4 regions of the Pseudoduganella lutea genome follow, and region 4 is predicted to be linked to each of the others. Evidence: riboswitches for the same ligand, from Rfam matches in the RefSeq annotation. Region 4 holds a riboswitch; each other region holds the start of a gene.
What was found. Region 4 has a riboswitch for cobalamin ahead of EWM63_RS09205 (TonB-dependent receptor domain-containing protein). Riboswitches for the same ligand answer to the same signal wherever they lie in the genome.

Region 1 (7,143 bases), 3.7 Mb from region 4:
GGCTGTGCGCGGTTCCAGCTGCCGTGTTCGCCCACGAAGGCGCCGTTCGCGAACGATTCACCCATCGCCGGCACGGAAAAGCCCACGCCCAGCGCGGCCACATGGGAACCGAGCGCGTAATCGGGCTTGACGGCGGCCGCCACCTTGTCCGGATCCTGCGGCTTGACGCGGGGATCGACGTTCTGCCCCCAATAGCTGTAGGGCCAGCCATAGAAGGCGCCTTCGCGCACCGACGTCAGGTAGTCGGGCACCAGGTCCGGCCCCAGCTCATCGCGTTCGTTGACGACCGCCCACAACTGCTGCGTTTCCGGGTGGATCGCCAACGCCGTCGGATTGCGCAAGCCCGTCGCGTAGGGCTTGTAGGCGCCTGTTTCGGCATCGACCCGCCAGACCATGGCGCGGTCGCGTTCCGCTTCCATGCCGCGTTCCGTGATATTGCTGTTCGAGCCGATACCCACGTACAGGAAGCGCCCGTCGGGGCTGATGGCCAGTGCCTTGGTCCAGTGGTGGTTGATCTCGTCGGGCAGTCTGGCGATGCTGGCCGGTGCGCCGCCCGCCTTCGTCTGTCCCTCCGTGTAGTCGAAGCGGACCAGTTCATCCTGGTTGGCCACATAGAGCTTGCCCTCGTGGAAAGCCAGGCCGTAAGGCGCATTCAGTTTATCCGCGAACACGGTCTTGAGCTCGTAGCGGCCATCGCCATCGGCGTCGCGCAGCAAGGTCAGGCGATCGCCGCTTTCGACCTTGGACGTGCCCTTGGCCTTGATATAGCCGGCGATCACGTCCTTGGGTTTGAGCTTCGGGGCGCTGCCGCCGCGGCCCTCGGCAACGAGGATGTCGCCGTTCGGCAGCACGAGCGTCTGCCGCGGAATCTTCAGGTCGGTCGCGATGGCCGTGATGGTGTAACCCTTCGGCACGACGGGTTTGCGGTCGCCCCAAGCGGCCGGCTCCGCGATCTTCATGCTGGGCAGCAGGCCCCGTTGCGGCTCGGGCATCTTCGGATCGGCACCGAGCGCCTGGGCACTGCCGCCATCGTCGCCGCACCCCGCCAGCAACAGCGCCGCGCACGAGACGGTCATCAGCATCGGGCGGTTCATCGCGCACCTCCAGCCCGTGTCGCCAGCGCCCGCCATGCGGTGATGCAGGCCAGCACGGTGACGGCGATCGACAAATACAGGCCGGACGGCATGGCGGCCCAGGCATCCTTTGCGTGCACGAAGGCATCGATAAGGCCGATCACCCAGGTGGCCAGCAATAGCAAAAAATGCACCAGTGCAGGGCCTTTGCTGCCCTTCGACCGGAGTAGCGCGACCAGCGCGAAGAGCAGGGCAAAGCCGCCCAGCACCAGGGCGCCGGCGATCAGCCAGGATGCAAAATTGCTCCATTGGATCTGGTAGCTGTTGTAGTAGGCCAGGTCGCTCAAGAGCGCACCCAGGAACAGGGGAACGGTTCCCGCAAGCAGCATCGCGTGCAGCGGGCCGGGGGGCTGCCGGAAGGCAGGGGCGTCGATTGTCGGGGAGGGCATGGCAAGGTCCAGGTTGTGTCGCTTGGCCCGATCGTAGCGATTAATAGAACGCGTTGTCGCATGGTTGAGCCCGGTCGAATGGGCCGGCAAGCGGACCTGCTGGCCCGCTGCCCCTTGTTGTTCGGATCGCTGCACCATCCGCCGGCGCTCAGGGTGCCGGTGTACGGGCATTGCCACACTTTGACAAACTTTTCCGTTAGTAAATGAGTATCATTCTCATTTGCTGCTGTCGAGCAGCCATCGAGAACACCCAGTCCTTCGCCAACAAGAAAAGTTTGGATCCATGCGTCTTCCAGAAAAATACAAAAAAACCTTCAGCCGTACCCCCGTCGCCATCGCCATTCCCCTGCTGTTCGCCAGTGCGGGCGCCCTCGCACAGCGGGCCACCGAAGAGCAGCTGGCCACCGTCGTCGTCACCGCTTCCGGCTACGAGCAGAACATCCGGGATGCCGCAGCTTCGATTACCGTCATCACCGGCAGCGAAATCGCCAAGCGCTCGTACACCGACCTGGCCGACGTGCTGAAATTCGTGCCCGGCGTTTCCGTGCAGGGCACCGGCACCGAGCAGTCGATCTCGATTCGCGGCATGGGCAACGCCTACACGCTGTTCCTGGTCGATGGCCGCCCGGCGCAGGGCGGCGACACGTTCGAATTCAATGGCGGCGGCCGTGGCCAGCAGATCTCGTTCATGCCGCCGCTGGACATGATCGAACGGATCGAAGTGATCCGCGGCCCGGCGTCGGGCCTGTACGGCTCCGACGCGATGGGCGGCGTGATCAACATCATCACGAAGAAGGTCTCGAACACGTGGAAGGGCGCCGTCACGGCCGAATACGTGCATCCCGACGGCGGCAACGACGTCAACGGCGAGGCCTACAACACGAGCTTCATCGTGAACGGGCCGCTTGTCGACGACGTGCTGGGTATCCAGCTGTCGGGCGGTTTTCGCGGGACCAACGAGGGAGGCGTCATCCAGTTCGGCGACGCCACCACGGGCGACGCGGACTATAAGCAGCGCAACATCGGCGCCAAGGTCACGTGGAAGGCCGACGGCCGCAACACGCTCACGGCCGGCGGCAGCCGCACCGACACCGACCGCTGGCGAAACCCGGGCCGCTCGCTGGCCGCCACGGCGGCCGCCAGCTACCAGGGATCGACGAAGGACAACCTGTTCCTCGCGCACGATGGCCGCTACGGCAAGGTCAGTGCAAGCACCTACCTGAACTACGACGCCGCCAGCAATCCGACCACCCGCACCAGCGCGCCCAGCGGCGTGGCGCGCGGCATCGACTTCGACACGCTGACCTTGAACAGCCAGGGCACCTGGCAGGCCGGCGATGCGCACACGCTGACGGCCGGCTTCACCTACAAGAAGGAGAAGCTGGAGGACGGTGCCACGAGTGCCGTGAACGTCCATAACGCCGACACGGACGCATTCGTCACCATGGAGCGCTACCAGCTTTCCGCGTTCGCGGAAGACGAGTGGCGGCTGCGCGACGGCCTGGCGCTGACCACGAGCGCCCGCTACGACTACAACGAGCAATATGCCGGCCACTGGAGCCCGAAGGCCTACCTGGTCTACCGCGCCAGCGACGCGCTGACCGTCAAGGGCGGCGCCATCACGGGTTACAAGGCCCCGTCGCTGCGCAACGCGGCGCCCGATTTCTCCGCCACCTCCCGCGGTGGCGTGAGCATCGGCAACCCGGACCTGAAGCCGGAAACAAGCGTCAGCTATGAATTCGGCGTGGACTACGAACGCACCGACCTGGGACTCAAGGCCAGCGCCGTGGTATACCGCACCGATTTCGACGACAAGATCACGCGCTCGGCGGACTTCCTGTGCCGGCCGAACGTGCCGTGCTTCCATGGCGGGCTGGAATATCCCGCACATCAATACGGCTACAAGCAGACGATCAACGTGGACAAGGCGCGTATCCACGGAACGGAGCTCGCGCTGGACTACCGGTTCACGAACAACCTGTCGGCACGTGCGAACTACACGCTGACCGATTCCGAGCAGCTGACGGGGGCCAGCAAGGGCAGCCCGTTGAGCGACCAGCCGAAGCATGCCGCGAACCTGGGCCTGAACTACGACCCTTCGCGTGGCACGAGCCTGTGGGGCCAGGCGGCTTATACCGGCAAGTTCATCAGCACCGACCTGGCAACGGGCGCGGCCACGTCACAAAGTTATACCCTCGTCGACATGGGGATCGTGCACCGCCTGAAGCGGAACCTGACGCTGAAGTTCGGCATCTACAACGTGGCCGACAAGGAAGTCGCCAACAGCTCGAACGGCTATGTGGACGGGCGCCGTTACGCCACTGCCGTGAACTACACGTTCTGAACAGCCTCCAGCGCAGCGGGGCGCCCAGCCTCGCGTTCCAGTGACTTGCGCGAACAGCGCTTCCGGAAGGCGCTGACAAGCACCCATCCTTGCCTGTAGAATCCGCCCCCGAGTGAACGGTGTCCCGCCATCGACCGGTGGCGGGGTGAAACGGGAAGCCGGTGACGCGCGGGATCGCCATCCCGCCAGTCCGGCGCAGCCCCCGCTGCTGTAAGCCTGACGACCCGCCCCGACGCCACTGCGCTGCTCACACAGCGCGGGAAGGCAGGGCCGGGGAGGACGACGGCAAGCCAGAAGACCGGCCGGTCACGAAAAGAAGGCAGGGCACGGGGTGTGGCCTTGCCGTCGATCGTTTGTTTTCCCGTGCTGGCAAGCCATCGCGTGGCTGATGCCGCGTGCGGCGCACCTGCACGGCATATGCTTGCCGACCCAGTTCATGAAAATTCATCCGCTTCACACCAGGCTCCTGCCTGCCGCCCTTGCCGTCATGTCGTTTGCCGCCCATGCGGACGATCCGCCATTCCAGCGCGTGCTGGTCGAAGGTTCCCGTATCAGCCAGCTTGGCGAGGCCGACTCCGCCGCCGCCGGCACGGTCACCCAGAGCCAGCTGCAAGCCCGCACCACGTACCGGCCCGGCGAACTGCTGGAAGCCACGCCGGGCCTGGTGGTGAGCCAGCACAGCGGGGAGGGCAAGGCCAACCAGTTCTACCTGCGCGGCTTCAATCTCGACCACGGTACCGACCTGCGCACGGCCGTCGACGGCATGCCCGTCAACCAGCGCAGCCATGCGCACGGGCAGGGCTGGACCGACCTGAATTTCGTGATCCCCGAACTGGCCGGCCGGCTCGACTACCGGAAAGGCCCGTACTCGGCGACGGCGGGCGACTTCGCTTCCGCGGGCGCCACCGAGCTCACTTACGTCAACCGGCTCACGTCCGGCATTGCCAACATCACGGCCGGCCAGAACGGCTACGGCCGCGCGCTGATTGCCGCGTCGCCGGAACTCGGCAACGGCACCGTACTGGTCGGCCTGGAGGCGATGCACAACGATGGTCCGTTCACCCGCGGCGACAACTACCGCAAGGTCAACGGCGTGCTGCGCTACAGCGAAGGTTTCGAGAACAACGGCTACTCCATCACCGCCATGGCCTACCGCGCCAAGTGGCACGCCACCGACCAGATCCCGCAGCGGGCCGTCGATGCCGGCACGCTGGGCCGCTTCGATGCGATCGACCCCACCGACGGCGGCAGTGCGCACCGCTACAGCCTGTCGGGCAAGTGGCAGCGCAGCGACGACGACAACAGTGCCAGGGTATCGGCCTATGTGATCGCGAACCGGTTGGCACTGTTCTCGAACTTCACCTATTTCCTCGACGATCCCGTCAACGGCGACCAGTTCGCCCAGCCGGACCGCCGCGTGACATCCGGCTTCGACGCCAGCTATTCCTGGCACCATCACCGGGCCGACGTCGCATCGACGACCACCGTGGGCATCACCGCGCAGAACGACAACATCCACAACGGCCTGTATCGCACGCGGGCGCGCCAGGTGACCGGCACCACGCGCGAAGACCACATCGTCGAGACCAGCGGCGCCCTGTTCGTTGAAAACCAGACCCGCTGGAACGCCACGTTCCGCACGGTGGCGGGTCTGCGGGCGGACCGCTACCGCTTCGACGTCCACGGCGACAACGCCGCCAATGCCGGCACCGCCAGCGACGGCATCCTCTCGCCCAGCGTCAGCCTGGTCTTCGGGCCCTGGGCGCGCACCGAGTTCTATGTCAACGCCGGTACGGGCTTCCACAGCAACGACGCGCGTGGCACCGTGATCGCGGTCGATCCGAAGACCGGCGAACCGGCCGACAGGGTCACGCCGCTGGCCCGCACGCGCGGATTGGACCTGGGCGTGCGCAGCGAGTGGGTGCCGGGGCTCCAGTCGTCGCTGTCGCTGTACCGCCTCGACATGGATTCGGAGCTGCTGTTCGTCGGCGACGCCGGCACCACCGAGGCGGGGCGGCCGAGCCGCCGCCACGGCATCGAGTTTTCCAACTACTACAAGCCGGTAAAGTGGCTGTCGCTGGATGCGGATCTCGCCTACGCGCGGGCGCGCTTCCGCAACGCGGACCCGGCGGGCGACCGTATCCCGGGCGCGGTCGAAGGGGTCGCGCAGTTCGCCGCGACGGTCACGCCGACCGGGCCCTGGTCCGGCGCGCTGCGCCTGCGCTGGTTCGGCCCGCGCCCGCTGGTCGAGGACAACAGCGTGCGCTCAAAGGCCACGACAACGCTGAACGGCCGCATCGGCTACCGCATCGGCAAGGCCACCCACGTGGAACTGGAAGCGTTCAACCTGGCCAACCGGCGCGCGTCGGCGATCGATTATTTCTACGAATCGCGGCTTGCCGGCGAAGCGGAGGCAGTGGAAGACGTGCATTTCCACCCGGTCGAGTCGCGTTCGTTCCGGGTATCGCTGACGCACCGGTTCTGACACCCCGGATCTTGCAGGCTGCGCTCGAGCCACTGGTGTCGGACACCTTCAGGTGTCGGACACCGGTTTTCCGCGCAGAATCCCGGAAGAATCTCGCGAAAACCGGTGTCTGACACCAGACCGCAGCGGCTACTGACGCATCACATACGACAAACCAAGTCGCAGTAGCGTCAGAACCGCGTCCGCAACCCCAGCGCCAGCGTGTCGCCACGGCGGTAGCCCCTGATCCGGTCGCGCATGCCGACAACGTACACGTCGCTGCGTTTCGACAGAGAGTGGTCGTAGCCCAGTGACAGCGTGCCGCGCTGCCTGCCGTCCTGCGGGCCGCGTTGCCACGTGGTGTCGGCAAACGCGGCAAGCAGCTTGCCCGCACCAAAGGCCACGTCGGCGCTGGCGCTCCAGGTCGTGCTGGTGCCGTTCGAGGTGGCGCCGTCCGCCGCACCCGCATGCGCGCTGTTGCGCGCGTGCTCGTAGTTCGCGTAGAGCGTCACGGGACCGACACCGGTCTTTCCGCTCACCATCCAGGCATCCTGCCGGCCGTAGCCCGCCTTGACATTGCCGGGCGTGCCCGGCAGCGGGTTGTCCACGTGCACCCGCTGCAGGAAGCCGCCCACGCCGTGGCGCCCCTTGAAATACAGGAAGCTGGCCCCCGCGTTGTGCCGGCCGCGGGCACCCGCAATTTCACCGAACTGGTAATGCAGCTTGGCCGTCAGCCCACCCAGGTTCGGCGAGGTATAGCGGACCTGGTTGCTCCAGCCGGTATCGCCCGCATTCACCGACTCCCATCCGGTG
Region 2 (7,143 bases), 1.3 Mb from region 4:
AGCACGTCCTCCGTGGGCGACTCCTTGCTGACCACGCCCCGCGCGCCCAGCTTGACGGCACCGGCCAGCGTGGCGTGATCGCGGTTGGCGGACAGGATCACCACTTTCGTCACGCCGTTGGCCACCAGGGCGGGCAGGATGTCGAGCGAACTGCTGCCCTTCAGGTCCAGGTCGAGCAGCACCATGTCGGGCGTGTGCCGGGCGCACAGCGCCGTGGCTTCCTGCGCGTCGCTGGCGGAAGCCACCAGCGCGAACGCGGGGGCCTCGGCCTGGATCAGGCGTTCCAGGCCCCACAGCATGGTCTTGTGGTCGTCGACCAGCATGATGCGGATGGTCATGTGTGTTCCAGTTCTCTTGTCGGTATAAATGTCAAAGCGGCATGCGCACGCGGATCACGGTTTCGCCCGGGGACGGTTCCACCGCCAGCTGCCCGCCCAGCGAGAACACGCGCTCGGCCAGCGACACAGGCAGGAATGGCGCGCAGGGCGTGCCGCCATCGGCCGGATTGACGATGTCGATCGCCAGGTGACCCGCCTCTTCGCTCATTTGCACGTGCGCGGTGCGCGCGTGGGTGTGCTTGCAGATATTGCTGATGCCTTCGCTGACAACCTGGAACACCTCGGCGGCCATGCGGTCGCTGATCAGCGGCGCGTGCTGCGCATCCAGCGTCACGTCCACGTCGAAGAACGAGCGCACCTTGGCCAAGTGGCGCTTCAGCGCGATCTGCAGCTCCGGTTCCTCCTGCCGGCCATTGCGGAAACGGTGCGCGAACTGGCGCATGTCGCCGATCACTTCCGTGCACATCGCCACGAGGTGGTCGAGTTCGGGCGTCACGGGATTGCCGTCGCCTGCGCCGTTGCGGATAGCCGATACCGCGTTGCGCAAGCCGATATAGGGCTGGATTGTGCTGTCGTGCAAGTCGCGCGCGATGGTTTGGCGCTCGCGAAAGGCCGCTTCCGATGCCAGCCGGTCCAGCAGGTCGATGGTTTCGATCACCGGGAACGCCTGCTGCACGATATGGTTCAGGAACGTGGCATCGGCGCGGCGCAGGCGGTGCGGCGCAGTGACGAAGATGCGGCCGGCGCCCTTGCGCAATGGCAGTGCGGCGCTGATGAAGAAGTCCGTGTCGAGCAGGTCGGCGACGCCGGCGCAGGCGCCCGGGTCGACATCGCCCCAGCGCTCGCCGGCAAGCAGCTGCTCGGCACGGGCCGGCGTGCCGCGATACAGCACCGTGGCGTGTTCGCCCAGTGCCAGCAGGGGCTGTACTGCGTCTTCGCGCATGCTGCTGCGGTTTACCGGGCGCCCGGCCGCGGGGTGGTGCACGGTATTGAGCGTCCAGCGGCCGGCGGCATCCTGCATCAGCAGCACGCACGTGGTGCCGCCATAGAAACGCAGGATCTTTTCCATCAGCGAGTCGAGCGTGTGCTGCACGCCGAAGCGGGGATTGGACAGCCGGCTCACATCGCGCAGCAGCGACAGCCGGCGCCGCTGGTCGATGGCCAGGCCGGCCCAGTAGGCAATCATGTAGCCCAGCGCGAGCACGAACGTGGCGCGCAGCAGCAGCAGCTGGATGGACGACAGGCCCTGCGCCGCCAGCACGGCGATCGTCACCATGGCAGCCGATCCCAGCGTCAGCCGGGCGCCATCGTCGAACCCGCGCTGGAACGATGCCGCCAGTATCGCAAAGAAGAAGAACGAAAAGAACGGGCTCGGGGCACCGCCCGTGGCGTAGATCATCAGGCCATACCAGCCAATGTCGACCCAGTAGATGACGGGGCCATGCCAGAAGCCCGCCCGCACCCTGGCCACGCACAGAAGGACCAGGCTGTGCAGCACATAGGCATGGAAGAACAGCCACGTCCAGACTCCCGTGGCGATGAGGTCGGCCGGCCCGATATACAGCGTGAGCAGGGCGGAAACGGCCAGCAGCATCCGCATGCCGAACACCATCCATGCCTCTGCGTCGGGCGCGGCGGGGCGCCGGAAAGACGGGATTGTCGCTGCTTGCTGCAATGTCTCTTCGTGCATGCCTTTAAATCATTCTTCGTTGTTCTGGCCCGACAGCGGCGCATTTCTCCGGCGATCTCGCTCTACCAGAAGGAAAGTTGCATTGTAGAATCTCAAGCTTACCGCATACAACCGACTCCATCGGCCAAACTTTCCAAATGTTTACGAAACGCCGTCAATCTGGCGCCACACTCGTCGAAATGGCGTTCGTGATGCCGGTATTCCTTCTTGTCTTGCTGGCATTGGTCGAGTTCGGCTTCATGTTCTTCGTCACCCTGACCATGCAGTACGCCGTGCGCGAAGGCGCACGCTATGCGATCACCGGGCAAAAGAACCTGGACCCGAACGCTGCCAGCCAGCAGCGCTACGCGGCCGTCATCCAGAAAATCCGCGACAGCTCGTTCGGCATGTACGAGAAAGTGGGCCCGGTCATTTCCGTCAACGGCACATCGTACAAATCTGAAAGTTACAGCAATGCCATGTTCGGTGGCGCCGGCAGCATCATCGTGCTCAAGCTCGACTGCACGTGGACGGTGACGACACCGCTGATCTCACGGGTATTCACAGACGGCAAATACAGGTTCGCCGTGGCGGCAACGATGCGCAACGAGGTCTTCGAGTGATCCCTTGCCCGCACCTCCCAGCCACGTTGCGCGCGCGCCAGCGTGGCGTCGCCGCCGTCGAATTCGCATTGATCCTGCCGATGCTGCTGATGCTGTTGTTCTGCATGATCGACGCCGCCCGCGCACTGCAGGCCAAGATCATCATGGTCAACATCGGCCGCGAAGGGGCCAACCTGGTGGCGCGCGGCAACATGCCGTTGGAAACGGACAGCCAGGACATCATCTACGCACTGATGGCGAGCGCGCCGCCGCTGGACGTGAACAAGCGGGGCATGGTCTACATCACCCGCGTGATGGGCGTGGTCAAGAGCGGCGTGGCGTCCAGCGTGGTGCTGGACCAGTACCGCTGGGACGACAAGGCACGCGGGCTCGGTTACAACTTCAGCCAGTATGCCCCGGCCAGCAAGGTGTACACGTGCAACGCCTGGAGCACGGCGGCGTGCACCGGCATCAGCAGCACGTCGCGGCCGGGCACCACCATCATGAACGGCCAGCTGGACGACGGCGAGGTGGTGTACGTGGTTGAAACCTTCTACAACTTCGACATGCTGCTGACTGGCCAGTTCAACGTGCCCACCTTCGGGCCTGACCTGTATTCGATGACGATATTCTGATGACTCCACTCCTGAAACGGCAGCGCGGCGCCGTTGCCATCATGGTCGCGCTGGGCATGATGGTGCTGCTGGCCGTGGCCGGTCTCGCCATCGACACGGGCCTGGCCTACCTGGTCAAGGCACGCCTGAACGCGGCCGTCGACTCGGCCGCGCTGGCCGGGGCGCGCGCCGTCACGGCCGGGAACACGCAGTCGGAACAGACGGCCAGCGCGCAGGCGGCGGCGAAGCAGTTCTTTGAAGCGAACATTCCCGCGTCATATCTGATGTCCAGGCCGAAGCTGCTGAGCACCTCGGTCGTGTTCAACGCGGGCGAGGTGACGATCGACGTGAAGGCCGATGCGCCGATGCCCGTGTCGATCATGCAGCTGATGGGTTTCAAATCGTTGACACCCGTCGCCTCTGCGCAGACCGTGCGCCGGGACCTGGACATGGCGTTCGTGATCGATACGTCCAGATCACTGATCGATGTAGGTCCAACGGTCAGGACATCGGCCAAGAGCTTCCTGAACAAGTTCAATGTCACGCAGGACCGGGTCGGGCTGGTGCATTTTTCTTCCGGTGCCGTGATGGATTATCCGATCTTCAAGTCGGCCCGTGGCTTCCAGCGCGACGCGATGCTGTCGACCATTTCGGGCTTTGTTTTCGACGGCGGCACTTCGTCGTTCGAAGGGATGCGACGCGCGCGCGATGACCTGAACGCGATCCCGCCCCTTAACCGATCCAGCCTGCGCGTGATCGTGTTCTTCTCGGACGGCGCACCCACGTCGTTCGGCGTCAACCTGCCTTTCGGCACCTGCAACAGGCCGGGTGTCGTCGACTCGGTCGGGGTGGGGCTCTTGCGGCTGGACGCCCAGTACGAATATGTCAGCAATGCCTGCACGCTGAGCAGCCAGGCATGGAACACGCTCAAGAAGCTGCCGAAGTACTACAACGCCGTCGATACGGCTTCCACGGAGTGGAAAGTCCAGACCCTGTCGCCGCGCCCGGTAGTGGAGGATATCGGCGATGCAACGAAGTTCAAGCAGAACGTCGGCAACGCCGCGCGCAACCTGGCCGAAGCTGTCGCGGCCAAGGCACGGGATGACAACATCTTCGTGTTCACACTGGGCATGGGCGAAGGACTGAAGGACAAGAACGCCGATGGCGAAACGGGCGAAGCCGTGCTGAAATGCATGGCCAACGTGGCCGATGGCCCATCGCGCTGCTACAACGCCAACAAGAACGTCGGCATGTACTGCTACGCGGCCACGGAGGCCGACCTGACACCATGCTTCTCCAAGCTGGCGTCGGCCATCCTGCGCATTTCCAAATAACGCGCGGCGACCGCCCCCCGTGCCCGCCGCCTTCGCACCACGCGAGCGGCGGTACCAAAATGCTATGCCATCGCAATGCATTTCGGTTACTATGCGCGCTTGGGTGCGCTCTTCCCGTTCGGGGAGGGCGTTAAACGGGAAACCGGTGAAGCCGCCACGCGCGGCCATTCCGGTGCAGCCCCCGCTGCTGTAAGCCTGACGGATTCCGCCTATTAGCCACTGCGATTAATCGCGGGAAGGCGCGGATGAAGGATGACGGCGAGCCAGAATACCGGCCCAAGCAAGTCAGCACCATTCCCCGGGGTGACGGGAAGCCGCTGTCGAAGCGGCGCCGTGCCTGGCCCCGTCTCGACCGTCTTTTCATCTCCCGCTGGTGCTCTTATGGACCATTCGACGGGAGGTTTCGAATGCATATCATGGAAGGGTTCCTGCCGCCTGCGCATGCGCTGGGCTGGTCGGCCGTCTCCGCCTGTTTCCTGGCCGTGGGCCTGCGCGCGATGGCGCGCGACCTGCGCCTGCACCCGGAACGGCGCATGCTGTTCGGCGTCGCCGCCGCATTCGCGTTCCTGCTCTCCGCGCTGAAGCTGCCGTCGGTCACGGGCAGCTGTTCGCATCCCACCGGCGTGGGGCTCGGCGCACTGCTGTTCGGCCCCGCCGCGATGGTGCCCGTCGGCTTCGTGGTGCTGCTGTTCCAGGCGCTGCTGCTCGCCCATGGCGGCGTGACGACGCTGGGCGCCAACGTATTCTCGATGGCCGTGGTCGGCCCCTTCATTGCGTACGGCGTGTTCCGCGCCGCCGCCGCGCTGGGCATGTCGCGTTCCGTTGCCGTGTTCGCCGCCGCCTGTCTCGGCGACCTGGCCACGTATGGCACCACATCGCTGCAGCTGGCCTGGGCGTTTCCCGACCCGGTGGGCGGCATGGCCGCTTCGCTGGCCAGGTTCGCCGGCATCTTTGCATTGACCCAGGTACCCATCGCCATCAGCGAAGGACTGTTGACGGTGCTGGTGGTGAATGCCATCGCCCGCTTCCATGGCCCTGAGCAGCGCAATGCCCCCGTGTTCGCGCACTGTGCCAGGGAGCGCACATGAGATGGCAAATGAGGCCGCGCACGTGGCTGGCATGGACGGCGATCGTGCTGCTGTCGGTACTGCCTTTGTGGCTTGCCGGCGAGGCGGCGTTCGGCGGGGCGGACGAGCTGGCGCGCCAGGCCATCGGCACGATCGCGCCAGGATATCAACCGTGGTTCGCGCCCGTGTTCGAGCCGGCCAGCGGCGAGATCGCCTCGCTGCTGTTCGCCTTGCAGGCGGCGCTGGGCGCGGGCGTGATCGGCTACTGGCTCGGCCTGTCGGTAGGACGCGAGCGTGCCCGCGCCGCCGGCGGTGAATCCGATGGTGATCGCCGATGCTGATCGAAACGACCGCCTATGCGAACCGCTGGCGCGGCGTGGCGCCGTCGGCCAAGGCGCTGTTCGCGCTGGCCGGCATCGCCGCCGCATGGATCGCGCAGCGGCCCGGCACGCTGGCATTGCTGGCGCTGCTGCTGGCCCTTGCCGCGCTGGTTGGCGCGCGCGTGCCGCTGCGCGCATGGCTGGCGGCGGCGCTGGCGCCCCTCGGTTTCCTGTTGCTGGCGTGCGCCACCATGCCGATCGGACCCGACGCGCATGGCGACTGGCACTGGCATGCCGCGATGGTGCCGGTGGCGGCGCAGGCGGGGTGTCGCGCGCTGGCCGTGCTGGCCGCGCTGCTGGGTTTTACGTTGACCACGCCGCTGCCCGACCTGCTGTCGCTGCTGCGCCGCCTGCGCACGCCGGAAACGCTGCTCGACCTGATGGCGCTGTGCTACCGCATGCTGTTCGTGCTGCGCCGCGCCTGGGACGACGGGGTCGATGCGCAGCGCGCGCGCCTGGGCTATCGCGGCTGGCGCCATGGCTTTCGATCATCCGGGCTGCTGGCCGGCCACGTCGCCCAGCAGGTATGGCTGCGCGCGGCGGCGTTGCAGACGGCCGCGGACGCGCGCTCGTATGCCGGCACGCTGCGCTTCCTACCGGCCGCGTTTCCACGGGCGCGGCGCCAGAATACGCTCGCCCTGCTGGCCGGTGCGCTGCTCGTCGCGCTGGCGCTGGGAGACCGCTGGTGATGGCGCATCCCGTGCTTGAACTGGTCGACGTCGATCACGTCTACCCCGATGGCGGCACCGGCCTGCGCGGCTGCACGCTGGCGCTCGGCCGCGGCCGGCGCCATGCGCTGCTGGGTGCGAACGGCGCCGGCAAATCCACCGTGCTGCGCCACCTGAACGGCTTGCTGCGGCCGGGCGCCGGGCAGTTGCGCAGCGACGGCCAGCCCGTCGATGGCAGCCGCGCCGCGCTGGCAGCCTTGCGGCGCCGCGTGGGCCTCGTCTTCCAGGACCCGGAACGCCAGCTGTTCGCCGCGCACGTGGGCGAGGACGTGTCGTTCGGCCCGCTGAACCTGGGCCTCGATGCCGCCACGGTGGCGGCCCGCGTCGATGCCGCGCTCGATGCCGTGGGCCTGCACGGCTATGCGGGCCGCGCCGTGCACCACCTGAGCTTTGGCCAGAAAAAGCGCGTGT
Region 3 (7,143 bases), 1.4 Mb from region 4:
TTCGGCGACGTGCGGCAAACCTCGCTGCTGTTGCGCTTCGGCCAGCTGACGCCTGCCTTCGTGCTGCAGGTGCTGGCACCGCTGCTGCTGGTGTTCTTCGGCCACGCCGCCGTGGCGCGCGAGCGCGAATCGGGTACCTTGCGCGTGCTGCTGGCGCAGGGGGTGCGCAGCCGCGAGGTGGTGCTGGGCAAGCTGCTGGCGCTGGCCGGCTTCGCCGGCCTGGCGCTGCTGCCGGCACTGGCCGCGCTGGCCTGGTTCGCCGCCGCCGGCCATGCGCCTTGGCCACTGGCCACCGTGCTGGCCGCCGGCTATGCCGCCTGGCTGCTGCTGTGGGTGCTGGGCGTGGTGCTCGTGTCGATGTGCGTGGCGCGCGGCCGCGATGCACTGCTGGTGCTGCTGGCCGCGTGGGCCGTGATCGTCATCCTGCTGCCGCGCTGGGTGCCGGACATGGCCAATACCGCGGTGGCGTTGCCGACCCGTTTCGAGGACGCGATCCACGTGCAGCGCGAGTACCTGGCACTGGGCGATTCGCACGATCCGAACGATCCGAAATTCGCCGCGTTCCGCGACAGGCTGCTCAAGCAATATGGCGTGGCTCGGGTGGAAGACCTGCCCGTGAACTTCAAGGGCGTCGTGGGCATGGAGGGCGAGCGCAAGTCCAGCGACCTGTTCAACCGCTACGCGGCCGCCGCGTTCGACCGGCAGGAGCGCCAGGCCGAGATCATCGACGCCTTCGGCTGGGCCAGCCCGGCGCTGGCATTGCGGCGCCTGTCGATGACGGCGGCCGGCACAGACCTGGCCAGCTACCGCAGCTTCCTGGAGCAGGGCGAGCGCTATCGCTATGCGCTGATCCAGGGACTGAACCGTCTCCAGGCGGAGAAGCTCGCTTATGCCGACGACATCGACCGGAGCAAGGAAAACCGCGTGTCGCGCGAGCACTGGCAGGGGTTCCCGGCGTTCCGCTACGAACCGGCGCCGCTGGCCGACACGCTGCGCCGCGCCGCGCCGGCCGGCGCCACGCTGGCGCTGTGGCTGACGGCATTGGGCGCGCTGGCCTGGCTGCTGGCCGGCCGGCTGGGGAGGGCGGTGCGATGAGCCGGCTCACCTTCGAACTGCGCCTGATCGTGCGCTCGCGGCTGTCCATCGCAGCCTTGCTGCTGCTGTTGCTGTTGTCCACGCTGGCCGTCTGGTCGGGCATGCAGGAAGTGGAACGCCAGCGGCAGACCATCGCGCGCCTGGCGCCGCTGCACGAACAGGACGTGGCCGCGCTGGCGGCCCGCTACCCGGCCAGCAAGGATGCCGGCAATCCGGCCTACTACACGTTCTACAACACGTGGGATGCGCCATCGGATGCCGCCTTCCTGGCGCTCGGCCTGCGCGACGTGGCGCCTTACGTGCTGCGTATCCGCGCGCTGGGGCTGCAGGCGCAGCTCTACGAGGGCGAGACGTTCAACCCGGAAATCGCGCTGCCGGGCCGTTTCGATTTCGCGTTCGTGCTGATCTACCTGGCGCCGCTGATCGCGATCGCGCTGCTGCACGACCTCGTGTCCGGCGAGCGGCAGGCAGGCCGGCTGCGGCTGCTGCTGGCGATGCCCGATGCGGCGCGCCTGTGGCGCCGGCGCGTGGCGCTGCGCTATGCATTGCTGTTCGCCTGCCTGGCCGTTCCCGCCTGCGCCGGCGCGGTGTTGTCCGGCACCGGCGTCGTGGCACTCGTCATCGTGCTTGCCGTTGTCCTCATCCTGATCGCGGCCTACCTGGCTTTCTGGACGGGGCTGTCGATGGTCGTGTCCGCGCGCGGCTGGCGTTCGGTCACCAATGCCACCACGCTGATGGGCACCTGGGCCGTGCTGACGCTCGTGCTGCCGGCCCTGGCCAACGTGGCGTTGGTGCGCGCGATCCCGGTGCACCAGGGCGTGGACCTGATGCTGGCCCAGCGGCAGACCGTGCATGGCGCGTGGGAAGTGCCGCGCGATGAAACGATGCGCAAGTTCGTCGCCAGCCACCCCGAATGGCGCGACAAGGCGCACGTGCCGCCGGGCTTCCACTGGAAATGGTATTTCGCGTTCCACCAGGTGGGTGACGAAAGCGTGGCGGGGCAGGTGCGCGACTACCGCGAAGGCTTGCTGGCGCGCCAGGCATGGACCGGGCGGCTCGGCTGGCTGCTGCCGGGCGTGGGAGCGCAGGCCGTGCTGCACCGCCTCGCCGATACCGACCTGCCGGCGCAGCTGGCCTACCAAGACGAGATCGCGGCCTTCCATCGCCGTATCCGCGCGTTCTACTACCCGTACCTGTTCAATGAGCGGCCGTTCGGGACGGAGGATTTCGGCAAGCGGCCGGCGTTCGCGCCGCGCGCGGCCGATCCGCTGGTGCCATGGGGCGACGTGTTCGCTGTGTTCGTACTGGCAGGCGTCGTGCTGGGCGCGGGGCTGGTGGGGCTGCGTCGCCTGCGCGTGGAGGGCGCCGACTAAATGGGGCGGTGACAGCGCGGCTTGCTTGCAGGTAGAATCCCGTCTCGAGTAAACGGTGCCCTCCCGCCTGCCGGCGCGAGGGTGAAACGGGAAGCCGGTGACGCGGGGGATCTCCATCCCCCGCCAGTCCGGCGCAGCCCCCGCTGCTGTAAGCCAGACGAACCGGTTCCACCGCCACTGTGCCGCGCACGGGAAGGCATGAGCCGGCAAGAACGATGGCAAGCCAGAAGACCGGCCGTTTGCAATGATGTGCCGGGCCCGGGGTGTGGCCTGGCCTGTTGCGTTTCACGGCCGGTTCCTACTTTTGAGCATTTCTCCATTCTTGCGCGCGCTGCTTGCGCTGCTGTGCATCCTCGCCTGCGTGCGCGGCCATGCCGCCACGCTGTTCGCCATCGTCACGGAGCGTGCCGCCCCGGTGGCGATCGAGGCGGCGCACCGCCACCTGGCCCTGCACCCGAAGGACCGCATCGTGCTGCGCACGCCGGCGCAATGGATGGCGCTGGATGAGCGCGATGTGGCACGGCTCGTCGGCGGGGCCGACACGATCCTGGCCGTTTCGCTGTTCGGCGACCCGGCCGCGCGGCTGAAGGCGGCACTGGCACGCCATGCGAAGCCACGCACGGTCGTGCTGGCGTTCAATGGCGATGCGGGCCTCAGCCTGATGAGCCGCGATGCGCAGGGCGCCATGCGCGATTTTCCCGCCGAAACGCTGCGTGACCTGTCCACCGAGACGCCGCCGGCGGCGGCATTGCAGGCCGCGCAGGCGCATCCGGCGGCGCCGGGCTGGCTGGCCGCGCGCCGCGTATGGCAGGCCGGCGGCGTCGACAATACCGCGGCGCTGTTTGCGCACCGCCTCCATCCCGCCAGGCCGCTGGCCGCCCCGCAACCGGAACCGACGCTGCGCGTGCGCGTGGGGCGGCGCGAACTGCTTGACGCCGCCGCGTGGGGCAATGGCGCTCAGTTGGGGTTGAAGGCGCAGGCCGCCGTGGTGGTGCTGGACCTGTCGAACATGGATGGCGCCGTGCCGGCCGCCGTGTGTGCGCGCATCGAAGCGGCTGGCCAGCCCTGCGTGCAGGTCCTCACGCGGTGGGGCGGCGCGTCGCGCGAGGCGCTGGAGCGGCTGCCTGAACTGCTCGCCCCGGCGCGGCCGGCGGCGCTCGTGGTGCTCCAGGATTTCGTGGTGGGCGCGGCGGAAGGGCGCGAAGCCGTCGCCGAGGCGCTGAAATGCCTCGATATTCCCGTGTTCAAGGGCATACGGCTGTCCGACCGCACGGCGCTGCAATGGCGCCTGTCGCCGGACGGCCTGCCGCCGGACTCCGTGCAATACCGCGTGGCGTTGCCGGAACTGCAGGGCATCGGCCAGCCGATCGTGGTGGCCGCGCTGGGCAATGCGCAGCGGGACAAGGCGACCGGCATCGAGAACCGGCCGCCGGTCATGCTCGACGCGGAAGCGGAACGGCTGGCGGCCCGCGTCGTGCGCTGGCTGGCGCTGCGCGACAAGCCCAACCGCGACAAGCGCGTGGCGCTGATCTACTACAACCACCCGCCGGGTCGCCAGAACATCGGTGCCGACAACCTGGACGTGCCGGCCTCGCTGTTCGACATGCTCCATGCGCTCAAGGATGCCGGCTATACCGTGGGCGAACTGCCCGCATCGCCGGAAGCGCTGCTGGACCGGATCATGGCGCATGGGGTCAACCTGCCGGAAGACCGGGCCGCCCTGCGCGAACTGGCCGGCACCGTCAATACCGTGAGCGCGGCCGACTACGGCAAGTGGTTCGCCACGCTGTCGCCGCGCGTGCAGAACGAGATGACGAGCGGCCTGCTGGGGCGCCTGCATGCGGACGTGCTGGAGGCCGAGAAAGCCGGCGAGTGGGTGCTGGGCCGCAAGCAGGTGGACGTGATCGTCAAGGAGCTGCAGCACCTCGTCGAGGGGGCCGACCACCCGCAGCGGGAAGCGGCGATAAGCGACCTGGCGGCGCTGGGCGACGGCTACCGCGCCTGCCTGGACGTGCGCGCGCCGCGCCGCTGCAAGGCGTTGGCGCCGCTTGCGAGCAAGCTCGCCGGCTACGGCATCGAAGGCCTGAAAGGGTGGGGCAACGCGCCAGGCAGGATCATGGTCGACTCGGGGAAAATGCTGGTGCCGGGACTCGTGTTCGGCAACGTCTTCATCGGCCCGCAACCGCCGCGCGGCTGGGAAGTGGACGAGGAACTGCTGCACGCGAACACCAGCATCACGCCGCCGCACCAGTACCTGGGCTTCTACCACTGGGTGCGCGACCGCTTCAAGGCCGACGCGCTGGTGCACGTGGGGCGCCACTCCACCTATGAATTCCTGCCGGGCAAAGCGGTCGGCCTGGCAAGCGACGATTATCCCAGCCTGATTGCCGGCGACCTGCCGGGCATCTATCCGTACATCGTGGACGGCGTCGGCGAAGGCACGCAGGCCAAGCGGCGCGGGCTGGCCGTGATCGTCGATCACCTGACGCCGCCGCTGGCCAGCACGCCGCTGTACGACGACCTGCTGGCACTGCGCCAGGTGGTGGAAAGCTACGAGGCGGCGAACTCCGAATCGCTGAAGACGCAGGCGGCCAGCCTGATGCGCGAACGCGTGGTGGCGCTGAACCTGAAGGCGGAACTGGAAGCATCGATGGCCGACGTGCTGGCGGTGCGCGGCATCGGCTACGACGCGGCCGACGACGATCTGCTGGCGCACGAGATCGGCCATTACCTGACGAAGCTGCAGGAGAAATTCATGCCGCACGGGCTGCACATCTTCGGACGGCCGTGGAAGAAGGACTCGATCGACCTGATGCTCGCGTCGATGAAGAAGGGGGGCGTCGACGGCCAGGAAGTGAGCGCAGAGGTCGCCGCGAAGCTGACCGCTTCGCCGCGCCTGGAGATGCGGGCCTTGCTGGCGGGGCTCGACGGCCGCTACATCGAACCCGGCAAGGGGAACGACCCGCTGCGCTCGCCCGAGGCGCTGCCGACGGGGCGCAATTTCCATGCGGTCGATGGCGACATCCTGCCCACGAAGCTCGGCTACCAGCTCGGCGCGAACCTGGCGGACAAGGCGATCGCCCGCGCGCGAGGGGACGCGAAAGCGGCGCAGGGCAGCGAAGGCATCATCCTGTGGGCCTCTGACGCGGTGCGCGACGAAGGCGTGATGGTGGCGTTCGCGCTGGCGATGATGGGGGCGGAGCCCGTGTGGAATGCGCGCGGCATCGTCACCGGCGTGCAGCTGAAACCGGGGGCGCCGCGGCGCGACGCGCTGGTGACCACGTCCGGCCTGTTCCGCGACCTGTACCCGAACCTGATCCGGCTCATCGACCGCGCCGGCCGGCTGGCGCTCGCCGCATCGGCCGATACGCTGGTGGCGCAGGATCCTGCACTGCGCGAAGCGCTGGAAGCCGCGCTGGCACCACTCGGCGGTGCCGCGTGGGGTGACGAACCGGTGGCGGGCAATCGCGTGGCCGGCGAATGGCTGACCCGCCACCGCGCACTGGTACGCGCGGGCCTGCCGGTGGCGGAAGCGGGGCGGGGCGCCGCGCAGCGCGTGTTCGGCGATGCGCCGGGCGCCTATGGCACGGGTGTGAACCGCCTGACCGAGCGCTCCGGCGCATGGCGCGAGCGCGATGACATCGGTGCCGCCTACCGCAACCGCATGGGGCATGCGTATGGCCTCGACGGCAGCGGCGAAGCGCAGCATGCGGCCTTCGACGCGGCGCTGGACGGCATCGCCCGCACCTACCACGGCCGCGCCAGCAACCTGTACGGCCTGCTGGACAACAACGACGCGTTCGATTACCTGGGCGGCCTGTCGCTGGCCGTCGAAGGGCGCACCGGCCGCGTGCCGGACGCGCTGATCCTGCAGCATGCGCAGCCCGGCCGGGCGGATGTGGAACCGCTGGCGGCCGCATTGCTGGGCGAGCTGCGCGGCCGTTTCCTGAACCCGGCATGGCTGAAACCCCTGATGGGTCATGGTTATGCAGGGGCACGCACGATGGGCCAGGAATTCCTGGAAAACCTGTGGGGCTGGCAGGTAACGCGCCCGGACCTCGTCAAGGACTGGGCGTGGGATGAAGTGAAGTCCGTCTACTTCGACGACCGGCACGGGCTCGGCCTGCCGCAATTCCTCGGCCAGCGCCACAATGCGCACGTGAAGGCGCACATGCTGGCGATCTTCATGGTCGCCGCCGAAAAGGGCTTCTGGAAGACCGACCCGGAAACGATCAAGCGCATGGGCGGCGAGCTGGCAAGGCTCGTTGCCGCCAACGGCCTGCCCGGCAGCGGCCACACGGCGCCCGACCACCCGATGTGGACCTGGCTTTCCCCGCAGCTGGACAGCGCCGACGCGCAGGCGCTCGGCGCCACGCTGGCCAAGGCGCGCGGCGACCTGTTGCCTGCCGTCACGAATGTCGATGGCAAGGCTGATGTCCCCGGCAGTGCGGACACAGCCCGCACGACGCAAATTCCGCAGCAGCCGCAGTCAAAGCCTGAAGGCGCGGCCGACGACAAGACTGACGACGCCGCCCTGGCCGCCGCGGCGCCTGCCTTGCGCGCCTACGAACTGCATGAGCCGGCCGCCGCCGTGGCGCCGGCCGGCATCACCGTCGCGCGACTGCTGGCCTGCCTGGCCGTTCTTGCGGCCCTGTTCGCGGCGGGCCTGTGGCGC
Region 4 (7,143 bases):
CCGAGCGCGCGGCCGCGCAACAGCACGCGGCCGCCATCGGGCTCGCGCAGGCCGGCGAGCGTGCGCATCAGGGTGCTTTTGCCGGCGCCATTGCGGCCGATCACGCTCCAGCATTCGCCGTCGGCGACTTGCCAGTCGAGCTTTTCGGCCAGCACGCGCGAGCCGATGGCCAGGCGGAGATTGTCTGTGGCGATCATCATTTGCGCAGCCGGTGCAGTTGATACAGGAAGACGGGCGTGCCGATCAACGCCGTCACCACGCCCACCGGCAACTGCTGCGGCGCGATGACGGTGCGTGCCAGCGTATCGGCCAGCACGAGGTAGGCACCGCCGGCCAGCGTGGCGGCCGGGATCAGCACGCGGTGGTCCGGCCCGAATGCAAAGCGGCAGGCGTGCGGCACGATCAGCCCGACAAAGCCGATGCTGCCCGCGGTGGTGACCGCGCTGGCCGTCAGCAGGCCGGAACAGAAGAACAGGCCCTTGCGCAATACGCCCACGCGGATGCCCAGCGTGCTGGCCGCTTCGGCATGCAGGGCCAGCACGTTCATCGAGCGGGCCGTGCGCAGCGCGAATGCCAGGCCGGCGGCCAGCACGATCCACGGCAGCCAGCGCAGCGGCGCGCCGGACAGGTCGCCGATCATCCAGAACACCATGCTGCGCAGCCGGCTTTCCGGGGCGATCGACAGCATCAGCATGATCAGCGCCGCGCAACCGGCGGACAGGATGGTACCGGTCAGCAGCAGCAATGCGGTGCCGCCCTCGGCGGCGCTGCCGCCGCGCATGTCGCGGCGTGCCAGCACATACAGCAGCATGGAGATGGCTACCGCACCGATGAAGGCGGCCGCGTCGACCATCCATGCGGCGCACATCAGCATCAGCGCCAACAGGGCGCCGACGGCCGAACCGGCGGAGATGCCGAGCACATAGGGGTCCGCGAGCGGATTGCGGAGCAGGGTCTGCATCATGACGCCGGCCAGCGACAGCGTGGCGCCGGTTACGAAGGCGGTCAGCGCGCGGCTCGCGCGCAGGTCGAGCAGGGTGGCGGCCAGCGTCTCGGCGCGGCCGTTGAGTAATTCTTGCAGCGCGCCGGGCAGGTCGGCGAGCGGGATGGCAACGGAGCCCGTGACGCCCGCGAACAGCAGGCTGGTGATCGACGCCAGCAGCAGGCCGGCGGTGACCACGCCGGTGCGGTAACGCAGGTGGGCGGAAAGTGGATGCATGTTCTGCCTGTGGATGAAGCGCCGGGCGCATCGACGCGCCCGGCAGCTTAGCACTACTGGTTTGATACGGGAATTACTTGAAGCCGTAGCGCAGCGCGGCGAACACGTTCGAGCCGCCGGTCTGGTAATAGCGGGCCAGCTCGTAGTTCTTGTCGCCCACGTTGTTCCAGCGCACCAGCGCCGACCAGTCCTGGTTGAAGCGGTACGTGCCATACAGGTTTACTACCGCGTAGCCGGGCAGGCGGTTGCGGTTGGCCGCGTCGTCGAAACGGCTCGACGACAGTTGCAGCTCCACGCCCCCGCGCACGGCGCCCAGGTCGTATTCGGCCACGAAGTTGGCGTGGCGCTTGGCGCGGCGCTGCAGGCGCTTGCCGGTGGTCTCGTCCTTCGGGTCCTGGAAGTCGGCATTGGCGATCAGCAGCAGGTTGCCCATCTGGCGCTCGGCCGACAGCGACACGCCTTCCAGCAGCGCCTCGTTGATGTTGTAGGCGCAGCCGTATGGGTAGCCGGCGTAAGGGCAGGGGTTGGTGTTCAGCAGCAGGTTGTCCAGCTTGTTGCGGTAGTACACGGCACCCAGTTTCGTGGTGCCGTCGTCGTAGCGCAGGCCCGCTTCGGCGTTGCGGCCTTCTTCCGGCTTGTTGTCCTCGTTGCCGTAGCTCGGGTAGTACAGTTCGTTGAACGACGGTGCGCGGAAGCTAGTAGCGAAGCTGGCTTCGGCGCGCAGCGCACTGGTGAAGCGGTAGCCGTAGCCGATCGAGCCAGTGGTCTTCGAGCCGTATTCCGAGTTGTTATCGTGACGCACGCCCACGTTGGCCAGGTGCGCGCCACGCTTCAGGCTGTAGTTGGCGGCAAACGCGTTGGTGTGGCGCGCGCGGTTCAGGGCGGCGGTCGAGCCGTCGAGTTCTTCCTTGCGGTGTTCGTACAGCACTTGCAGGTTGTCGCTGCCGATGCGGAAATCGTTCTGCACCGTGAACGTGCTGGTCGTGGTGTCGATCTGGCTGGAACCGAACGGACCCACGTCATAGAATGAACCGGACTTGTCGCGCGACTGCGAAGCCTGCACCAGCATCGTCCAGAAGGGCAGGAACTGGTTGCGGGCGTAGATGCCCACATTGCTCACCTTTTGCGTGCTGTAGGCATCGAAGTTCGCGTCGTCGTAGTCCGATTCGGTATCGGTGTACAGGAACATGGCGCCCAGTTCGTGGCCGGGGGCCAGCTTGTAGGCCACCTGGCCGGCCGCGCTCTTGCGATCGTAGCCATCGTCGTCGGGATCGAAGCTGGAACTGGGCCGGCGCGTGGCCGAGAAGCCGTCCGAACGCTCCTTCGAGACGGAGAACGCGTAGCTCAACTGGTTCGTGCCGCCGGAAACGGAGGCATCGGCTGCGAACATTTTATCGCTGCCGCCGCCGACCGAAGCACTGATGGATGGCGCGCCTTCGCCTTTTTTCGTGAACAGCTGGATCACGCCGCCGATCGCATCGGCGCCGTACAGCGTGGACAGCGGGCCGTACACGATCTCGATACGGTCGATGGCCGACAATGGAATACCGTTCCAGCTGGCCGAGCCGGTCGAGGCGGAGGCGATGCGGATGCCGTCCACCAGCACCACGCTCTGGTTGCCGTTCGCGCCGCGAATGAACACGTTCGACGCGGCGCCGGGGCCGCCGTTGCGGGTAACTTCGAGGCCGCGCTGGCGCTGCAGCAGTTCGGTGATGGAGCCGGCGCCGGAGTTGGCGATCTGCTCGGCCGTGATCGTGACGGTATCGCTGATCACTTCGCTGGCCAGCTGCGGGGTGCGGGTAGCGGTGACGATGATCGAATCGATGGCGGTGGCCTGGGCGTGGGCGGCCGGCGCGGCAATGGCGAGCGCCAGCGACGCGAGCGCCGCCTGGGATGCTACGGAAGAGGTCATGGCAAATCTTTGTAAAGTAGCAACCGGCCAACGTCCCCGCAGGCCGGATTGAACAGAGCCGCACGCTGTGCGTGGCTCCACCTGGTTTGGCCGGTATCCGGGCTGGCGGGCATCACCGTCCGACCTTCCCATGCGTTTGCACAGTGGTTGTCGCGGACGGCTGCCGCGGCGAACTTCGCGCGCGGCTGCCTGCTTACCGTTGCGGGGGCAGCATACGTTGGCCGACCATGGTCAGGCTTCGTATTTCCCGTTTAACTGCGCTCGAGGACTCGAACGCGGGCACCAAAACCGCGCAATTATAAGGTATCGCGGAGGGGCCGGTATCATGAAAAGATTCAGTAAAGACCCAGGCGGTGGGTTTCGCCGTAGCCGATGCGGTGCGCCTTCGAGGCGGCGGCGAGCGCGGCCTGCCCGGCTGGCGTGCCGTCGGCCAGCGCGGCAAACAGGCGCATGGTGCCGGCATGGCAGATGACGATGGCACGCTCGGCGCCGTGCGCCCGTATCGCGTCGAGCGCGGCCGCAACGCGCAGGGCCACCTCGAACACGGTCTCGCCGCCGCCGGGCCGGTAGTGGAGCAGGTCGGCCGCCCAGGCGTCGACATCGGCGCGCGGGATATCGTTCCAGCTGCGCCCTTCCCAGCTGCCGAAATCCATCTCGGCCAGGCGGGCATCAAAAGTGACGCTGGGCGACAGCAGCCGGGCGAGGTCGGCACAGCGCCGCAGGGGGCTGGAAAAAACGGGGACATCGCCCGGCAGGCCGCCGGCACGGAGCGATGCATGCACGCGGGCCAGCTCGTCCGGATCGGCCGGCAGGTCGCTGCTGCCGTAGCAGATGCCTTCCGCCACGACCGGGCGCGGATGTCTGACGAGAATCAGTTCCATCGCGCCAGCACGCACAGGTAGAAAGCCGCTTCGGCCATCTGCTGGACCGCACCGAGGCAATCGCCCGTGTAGCCGCCAAGCCGTTGGCGCAGCTTGCGAGCAAACCACAACGTGACGAACACCATCGCCACGATGCCGAGGACGATGCCGCGCCAGTCGAGCCAGCCCAGGCCCCCGGCTGCTGCCACGGCCGGCACGCAGCACAGCGTGGCGATGGCGAACTCGGTGCCGGTCATTTGTTGCGCCATCGGCTTGGCCTTGCCCTCGGCGCGGGCATAGTCCATGCGCCAGATCAGGCTTGCCGCCATCAGCCGGGACAGCGGATGCGCTACACATAAAGCAGCGACCGTCGCGAGCGGTGAAAGGTGTGCCAGCGCGGCGCATTTGATGGCCAGCAGGAGGAGGATACCGATCGCGCCATAGGCGCCGATCCGCGAATCCTTCATGATTTCCAGCGCCCGTTCGCGCGTCAGGCCGCCCCCCATGCCGTCGCAGGTATCGGCGAAACCGTCTTCATGGAAGGCGCCGGTGAGGTAGATGCCGGCTGCGGTGGACAGCAGCACGGCGATCGCCGGCGGCAGCACTTGCGCGGCGGCCCAGTAAACGGCCGCCACGATGACGCCGACGACGAGGCCCACCAGCGGGAAGTAGCGCGAGGCGTGGTGCAGCCAGTGCGGCTCGAACCCTACCCAGCGGGGAATCGGCAGGCGCGTGAAGAATTGCAGCGCGATGAAGAACAGCCGCACCTGCAGCATGTTCAGCGCTTTCCGCTGACCTGGGCCGATGCGAACGTGGCCATGCGGTTCAGGAAATTCACCGCCGCGTGCAGCAGCGGCAGGGCGAGCGCGCTGCCGGTGCCTTCGCCCAGGCGCAGGTCCAGCTGCAGCAGCGGCTTGCCGCCGAGCGTTTCGAGCAATTGCCGGTGGCCATTCTCGTTGGAGCAGTGCGCGAACACGCAGTAGTCGAGGATCGGCGGCCGCAGCCGCGCGGCCACGAGCAGGGCGCTGGTGACGATGAAGCCGTCGATCAGCAGCACCATGCGGCGCTCGGCCGCGCGCAGCATGGCGCCAGCCATCATGGCGATCTCGAAGCCGCCGAACGTGGCCAGCACGTCCAGCGGCGCCGTCACGCCGGCATGGCGTGCGGCGGCCGCCTCGATGACGCGCGCCTTGTGCAGCACGCCTTCCGGTGTCAGCCCGGTGCCGGCGCCCACGCACGCCACGGCCGGGATGCCGGCCAGCTTGTGCATCAGCGCGGCGGCGGCCGTGGTATTGCCGATGCCCATTTCGCCGAAGCCGATCACGTTGCCCGGCAGCGTATCGACGAGCGCCGCCCCGTGTGCCAGCGCCTGTGCACACTGTTCGGCCGTCATCGCCTGCGCCACCGCGAAATTGCGTGTGCCATGGGCGATCTTGCGGTCCACGAGGCCGGGGCGGGGGCCGAAGTCGTGCGCCACGCCGGCATCGACGACCTGCAGCATGCAGCCGTTCTGCGCGGCGAACACGTTGATGGCAGCGCCGCCGGCCAGGAAGTTCTCGACCATCTGCCATGTCACATCCTGCGGGAAGGCGGAAACGCCCTCGGCCACCACGCCGTGGTCGCCCGCGAATACGAGGATGGCCGGTGCTTCGATCACCGGCGCCGTGGTGCGCTGGATGAGGCCGACCTGGTGCGCCAGCGTTTCCAGCATGCCCAGGCTGCCGGGCGGCTTGGTCTTGTTGTCGATGGCGTGCACGAGGCGTGCCGCCAGCTCGGCATCGGCCGTGGAAGCGATATTGGGCAGTTTCATGGGGGGGCGGTCCGATGGGGAAAGCGCGAATTATAATGGGGCGATGCGCATCCTCATCATTGAAGACAACCCGGATATCGTTGCCAACCTGTATGGCTTTCTCGAGCCGAAAGGGCATGTGCTCGATTCGGCGGCCAACGGTTACGGTGGGCTGGCGCTGGTTGCCCAGCACGAATACGACGCCGTGGTGCTGGATGTGATGCTGCCGGGCCTGAATGGCCTGGAGCTGTGCCAGAAGCTGCGCGGCGAGTTGCGCAAGGATCTGCCAGTGCTGATGCTGACCGCGCGCGACACGCTGGAAGACAAGGTGGCCGGCTTCGACAGCGGCGCCGACGATTACCTCGTCAAGCCGTTTTCCATGGTCGAGCTGGAAGTGCGCCTGAAAGCGCTGGTGCGGCGGGCCAGGGGCACGCATGCCGCGAACGCGGTGCTGGTGTTCGGCGACCTTGCCTTCAACACCGAAACGTTCGAGGCGAAACGTGCCGGCCGCCCGCTGGTGCTGACGAAAACCGGTTATACGATCCTGCGGCTGCTGATTCGGGAGGCGCCCAAGGTGGTGTCGCGCGAGCAGGTACTGCACGAGGTGTGGGGCGACAATCCGCCCGATACCGATGCGCTGCGCGTGCACATCCACGCCCTGCGGCAGGCGCTGGACAAGCCCTTCCCGCACCCGATGCTGCACACGATCTCGAAGATCGGCTACAAGCTCGTGGCAGCCGATGCGTAAGCAGGAACCGCAGCAGAAGGAGGAATCGCTGCGCAGGCGCATTACGCGGGCGTATCTGACGTTTGCCACCGTGTCGTCGGTATTCTTCGCGGTGATTGCCGCGCTGGCCGTCGAGGGCATCGAGGTGCGTCTCGTCGACGAGCGCCTCGAAGAAGTGGCCGCATGGGCCGGCCCGCGCCATGCGGGTGGTTTGCCGGTGGAGATGCCGGCGGGTCTCAGCTACCACGTCGAGGCAGGCATTCCCCGTTCCTTGCGGCCCCTGGCGGAAGGCGTGCATGAAGTAACGGTCGATGGCGTCGACCTGCACGTGTTGAAGGGCCGCAACGCCGAAGGCGAGTTCGCCGTGGTCGATCACGACAGCGCCTATGAAAAGATCGAGCTGGTGGTCTATTCGATGTTCGCGGTGGCGTTCCTGGGCTTCATGGGCTTTGCCGTGATACTGGGCCGCTTCCTGGGCAACCGCATCGTCAACCCGATCGTCGAGCTGGCCGAAGCCGTGGATGCGCGCGCGGCGCAGCTGCCGTTGCAGGAGCGTGGCGATGAACTGGGGCTGCTGTCGCGCACGATCGCCGGCCACACGGCGGAGCTGCAGCAGTTCCTTGATCGCGAGCGCTT

Region 1: another riboswitch for cobalamin. It lies ahead of EWM63_RS25180 (TonB-dependent receptor); the one in region 4 lies ahead of EWM63_RS09205 (TonB-dependent receptor domain-containing protein).
Region 2: another riboswitch for cobalamin. It lies ahead of EWM63_RS03740 (energy-coupling factor ABC transporter permease); the one in region 4 lies ahead of EWM63_RS09205 (TonB-dependent receptor domain-containing protein).
Region 3: another riboswitch for cobalamin. It lies ahead of EWM63_RS03065 (cobaltochelatase subunit CobN); the one in region 4 lies ahead of EWM63_RS09205 (TonB-dependent receptor domain-containing protein).

Annotation. Positions count from the first base shown of each region.
Region 1 covers NZ_CP035913.1:5,941,964-5,949,106, forward strand. Annotated here, with positions in the region: gene EWM63_RS25170 (PQQ-dependent sugar dehydrogenase) at 1-1,094, opposite strand, end outside; gene EWM63_RS32125 (DUF2231 domain-containing protein) at 1,091-1,660, opposite strand; gene EWM63_RS25175 (TonB-dependent receptor domain-containing protein) at 1,806-3,866, shown strand; cobalamin riboswitch at 3,967-4,187, shown strand; gene EWM63_RS25180 (TonB-dependent receptor) at 4,303-6,351, shown strand; gene EWM63_RS25185 (porin) at 6,522-7,143, opposite strand, start outside.
Region 2 covers NZ_CP035913.1:908,298-915,440, reverse strand. Annotated here, with positions in the region: gene EWM63_RS03765 (response regulator) at 1-338, opposite strand, end outside; gene EWM63_RS03760 (sensor histidine kinase) at 370-2,028, opposite strand; gene EWM63_RS03755 (TadE/TadG family type IV pilus assembly protein) at 2,166-2,630, shown strand; gene EWM63_RS03750 (TadE/TadG family type IV pilus assembly protein) at 2,627-3,244, shown strand; gene EWM63_RS03745 (VWA domain-containing protein) at 3,244-4,557, shown strand; cobalamin riboswitch at 4,642-4,851, shown strand; gene EWM63_RS03740 (energy-coupling factor ABC transporter permease) at 4,965-5,645, shown strand; gene EWM63_RS03735 (energy-coupling factor ABC transporter substrate-binding protein) at 5,642-5,965, shown strand; gene EWM63_RS03730 (CbiQ family ECF transporter T component) at 5,959-6,693, shown strand; gene EWM63_RS03725 (energy-coupling factor ABC transporter ATP-binding protein) at 6,693-7,143, shown strand, end outside.
Region 3 covers NZ_CP035913.1:736,247-743,389, reverse strand. Annotated here, with positions in the region: gene EWM63_RS03075 (ABC transporter permease) at 1-1,095, shown strand, start outside; gene EWM63_RS03070 (DUF3526 domain-containing protein) at 1,092-2,468, shown strand; cobalamin riboswitch at 2,505-2,722, shown strand; gene EWM63_RS03065 (cobaltochelatase subunit CobN) at 2,791-7,143, shown strand, end outside.
Region 4 covers NZ_CP035913.1:2,174,418-2,181,560, reverse strand. Annotated here, with positions in the region: gene EWM63_RS09215 (ABC transporter ATP-binding protein) at 1-197, opposite strand, end outside; gene EWM63_RS09210 (FecCD family ABC transporter permease) at 197-1,219, opposite strand; gene EWM63_RS09205 (TonB-dependent receptor domain-containing protein) at 1,293-3,131, opposite strand; cobalamin riboswitch at 3,203-3,433, opposite strand; gene EWM63_RS09200 (histidine phosphatase family protein) at 3,467-4,012, opposite strand; gene EWM63_RS09195 (adenosylcobinamide-GDP ribazoletransferase) at 4,003-4,767, opposite strand; gene cobT (nicotinate-nucleotide--dimethylbenzimidazole phosphoribosyltransferase) at 4,770-5,801, opposite strand; gene EWM63_RS09185 (response regulator transcription factor) at 5,845-6,528, shown strand; gene EWM63_RS09180 (sensor histidine kinase) at 6,521-7,143, shown strand, end outside.